DNA from 2 places in the Bacillus sp. WC2507 genome. Region 2 is predicted to be linked to the other one. Evidence: riboswitches for the same ligand, from Rfam matches in the RefSeq annotation. Region 2 holds a riboswitch; the other holds the start of a gene.
The links. Region 2 has a riboswitch for magnesium ahead of mgtE (magnesium transporter). Riboswitches for the same ligand answer to the same signal wherever they lie in the genome.
Positions count from the first base shown of each region.

Region 1: it holds a riboswitch for magnesium, as region 2 does, so the genes downstream of both, mgtA (magnesium-translocating P-type ATPase) here and mgtE (magnesium transporter) in region 2, are expected to answer to the same signal.

Region 1 is NZ_JBQXPN010000001.1:1,562,392-1,564,603, forward strand. It holds gene mgtA (magnesium-translocating P-type ATPase) at 1-866, opposite strand, end outside; M-box (ykoK) riboswitch at 1,201-1,368, opposite strand; gene ACUN28_RS08420 (DUF3932 family protein) at 1,536-1,787, opposite strand; gene rnz (ribonuclease Z) at 1,977-2,212, shown strand, end outside.
Region 2 is NZ_JBQXPN010000003.1:263,270-265,481, reverse strand. It holds gene mgtE (magnesium transporter) at 1-840, opposite strand, end outside; M-box (ykoK) riboswitch at 1,120-1,287, opposite strand; M-box (ykoK) riboswitch at 1,795-1,971, shown strand; gene ACUN28_RS29165 (FtsW/RodA/SpoVE family cell cycle protein) at 2,158-2,212, shown strand, end outside.

The DNA of each region.
Region 1 (2,212 bases), on a different contig from region 2:
TTGTTTACACCTTTATCAAAGCTTGTTTCTACGCGCTTGCCAATTACCTTATTTGCTAAAGAGCCGAAATACGTATCGGTACTTGTGGAGATGACAACAGCTTTTGCGCTACCACTTACAATATTTGTACCCATAAAACAAAGGTTTTCCATATCGAGTGGATTGTAATTTTTTTTCATGTTTTTCGGTAAAATATGTTTATTCTCTGTATGGTAGCAGTTTTCGTACTTTTCCACAGGAAGTGCTTCCCCAGTTAAAGAAGACTGATTCACAAATAAATCTTTAGCTGATAAAATACGCACATCAGCCGGAACGATATCACCGGCCGAAAGTGAAATAATATCGCCAGGTACAAGTTCTTCAATTGGAATTTCCGTTGGATCATTTTGCTTTAAATTCATTACGTTTTTTGTTTCGTGTACAAATCCATCTATTCTAAAGACGCTTGCCGTTGTTCGAACCATAGCTTTTAACTGATCCGCAGCTTTTTGAGAACGAAACTCTTGTAAAAAGCGGATCGTTGCACTTAGCATTACCATTACAGATACGACAATGGTTCCTTGTATATCATCTGTGAAAAAAGAGAGTGCGCCGAGAGCTAATAAAACAAAAATAAATGGATTTTTAAATGCCAGTAGAAATTGAATGTACCACGGCGATGTTTTATTATGAGCTATTTCATTTGGGCCATATAAAGAAAATCTATGAGACGCTTCTATTTTAGAGAGGCCATTTTGTGTTGTTTCTAAAAGTCGTAACGCATTGTTTACATCTTGTATTGCGACTTCCACCAGTAATCCGTTATTTGTTTTCATATGATTTTGATCGTATGAATGCTTTGTTTCTTGTTTTTGTAAATTTAACATTGGTAGTTCCTCCTTTTTCATGAAGGAGGAAACAATCTGTTACTCAACTATTTAAAATTAGGAGGAACAGCTTCTTTCCTACCTACATGATGAAATATTAACGTAAAACATATTATGGGTATCTGGGCCGAATCATCAATTGCCAACTGTTCCTCACCTCCGTACAATTTAGTAGTTTCTGAATATGCTATGTTTGTTTCATAGTAAGGTGCATATATACGTAAAAAGACCTTTACTCAAAACGAGTAAAGGTCTGAATTCGCAGTTAAAAGAGTCCACAACAAAGACTGTTAGTAAACATAGATAAAAACAGTTTTTGTGTATGACAAAATACATGCACCTCTCCCTCGTTGAGTTTTAGCACTGTATAGCATAGGTACTGAAACCAGCTACGTTAAGAAAGGCCTTCATTCCGACCTTTCCTGTTGACCCATTGGCGTCTCTCGACATTTTTGGGCAGCAGCGTTTCTCTATACAGGAGCCTCACCTAACAGAGACCATATTCAATTACATGTTGAATGTTAGCACTGTAATTTTGTAGTGTCAATACATTTTTTTGAAAACTCAAATAGATTTATGCTGGCTATATAGTAGGAAATAAGAGGAGTTTTTTGAAATAAGGTGGAGAAATAAATAAAAAGCACTGATTACAGTGCTTTTTATTACAGATTATGAGATTGTAGTATTTTCAAAAATAACAATTTCTGAACTATTTGTTGTTGAAACGCGTTGTGCGTAATATGTTAAAGCTGAAGAAATATATGTTGGTAACGAATCATTTGTATGTGTTGTTGTATATTCATGGATTAATTCTTTCAAAGTCGTCCATTCTAATTGTGCTGGGTGATCAGACACGAAAGAACTTACCCAGCGATCAAATGAAGATGAAAAATCAGTTTGTAAACGAAATGCTTCTTTCATAATAAAACGCTCCCTTAAAATGTAGTATAATCATTTTAACATAAAATACGAACGATTACTAAGTTTTTTAAGTATAATGTTCGTGTTATATAGTTGTCTAGATGATTGGTTATGTAAATTCGATTTGCCATTTGAAATAACATTCCGTAAGATGAAAGGTAGATTATATAAAGAGCTGGAGGAAAGAAAGTGGAATTTGTATTTTTAGGAACTGGTGCAGGTGTTCCTTCGAAAGGAAGGAATGTTTCGGCAATTGCTTTGCAATTGTTAGAAGAACGAGGGCAGACTTGGTTATTTGATTGTGGCGAGGCGACGCAACATCAAATATTACATACATCTGTACGCCCACGCCGCATTGAAAAAATATTTATTACGCATTTACATGGTGATCATATTTTTGGGTTGCCTGGTTTATTAGGAAGCCG
Region 2 (2,212 bases):
CCATGGTAGACGTTTTAAGAAAATGCTCCAAATGCTAGCTTCAAAGTAAGATTGATTCAATGGTTCACTTCCGCCTAACTTTTGAATATCTTCTGTAGCTTCTGCTTCCATAACATTCATTACGTCATCAAATGTTATAATACCAATCATTTTATTAGTTGCTGTTGTCACAGGTATTGCTGCTAAATTATAATTCAGTAGCTTTTTTACAACTTCTTGCTGGTCAACTTCAGCGTGTACTGAAATCACCTCTTGAATCATGATAGTAGATAATAGATCTTCATCTGCTGCTAGTAATAACTCATGTATGGAAACGATTCCCTTAAGATACCCGTGATTATCAAGAACATAACTATAAGATATTGATTCTACGTTTTTAGAATGTTCCCTAATGTACTTCAATGTCATTTTTACTGACCAATTTCCCCTAACTGCAACAAAATCACTTGTTACAAGACTTCCTGCCGTTTCAGGTTTGAAAGTCATCAATTTTTTTACGTTATGTTTTGTGATTTTATCTAGATACGCCATTAATTTAGCCTGTTTTTCCGGATGAACCGCTAGCAGTAAATCTACTAATTCATCAATTGGTTGTAAATTTAGTAACTTTTTAGCTTTGTTTTCAGATAAGTGAATTAAGATATTATATTTTTCTTCTGCACTCATATATTGAAGAATTTTAGAGCTTTTTAATACAGGAATCGTATTTAGCAATATGACTTGATCTTCAATTGAAAACTGTTTTACTTCTTGCGCAACATCATACGACGAAAGACGTAAAACCTTCTCTGCATCCAGATTATTTTTGGTTACAAGTAATTCCTTTAATAATTTCTTCATGTTAACTCCTCCTCATATTGCTAAGGGAGACTCTAGAGTTTCATGAGTGGTTTTGTTTTATTTTATTTGTCTTTAATTTTTTATTAGAGCAATAATAGTTACATTGCAATCAATTCATTAATTTAAATTACCTCCTTTTTGAATATAGACAAGATAAAAATAAATAAAATTAAACAGAAAAACCTTTACTCAAAAAGGAGTAAAGGTTTTTTCACAATACAAATAAATGATTATTAAGACAGCTTTGCCAAAATCACAGAGGTGCCTTTCTATCAAATCGTATACCACTCCCTCGTTGAGTTTTAGCACTGTATAGCATAGGTTTTTATAACCAGCTACATTAAGAAGGGCCTTAATCCGACCGTTCCTGTTGACCCATTGGCGTCTCTCGACATTTTTGGGCAGCAGCGTTTCTCTATACAGGAGCCTCACCTAACAAAGATTATTGAATTACTTCAAAATTTAAACCAGAATTTAATATTTGTCAACTGACTTTAAATTCCATTCATAAAAAAATCTTTTATAGAAAATGAAATTATATTTTACTACAAATTTAAAACTCCACTTAAAAAACATAGAATTCAAATAGATTTTATTTGAAGAAACGTTATAAAATATATGAAACTTATTGTTTATAATTAATTTTCACCTTTATAACAGAAAATGAATGATTAGTTATTCTTTACTTCAAAAGAACATTTTTCCAAAAATCTTCTTTTATGATTAAAATCTTCTTTACTGTTTATCAAATTTATATGATTAAACTACTTAATCAAACGATACACTACAAGTGGAATATATGTATTTATACGCAATGATTACATACATTTTCTCACATCATTTCTCAAAGCGCTATAAAGCAATAAAACATATAAAATTAGCAATACGGTTACTTGACAAGCAAAAAAAATATATTTATGCTTGCAACACGAAACAAATACATAAAATTTATATTGCTAAACCTGTTAGGTGAGGCTCCTATACAAACACAGGCTATTGCCCAAAAATGTCGAAAGACGCCAATGGGTAGAACAGGAATTGTCGGATTAAGGCTCTTCTTAAGATAGCTAAGTAATGAATTTTCATTACTTTACGTTGTATAGTGCCAAAGCTCTACTAGGGGGAGAAAAGCCTTATTTAGTCATGCCATTTTAAATCCCTCTAGTTACATACTAGGGGGATTTTTGCGTAAAAAAACAGGGAGTAAGCAATAGAATCATCCTAAACAAAAGTCATATTTAGTAATTGACGAGAACAAGATTCTATTCATTAGCAAATGTAATATTATGTTTTGTTTTAAATCAGGAGGATATTAAAATGAAAAAAATATTAAAACTCGATTATTTATTGCTCCTTCCTCTATTCATAACAT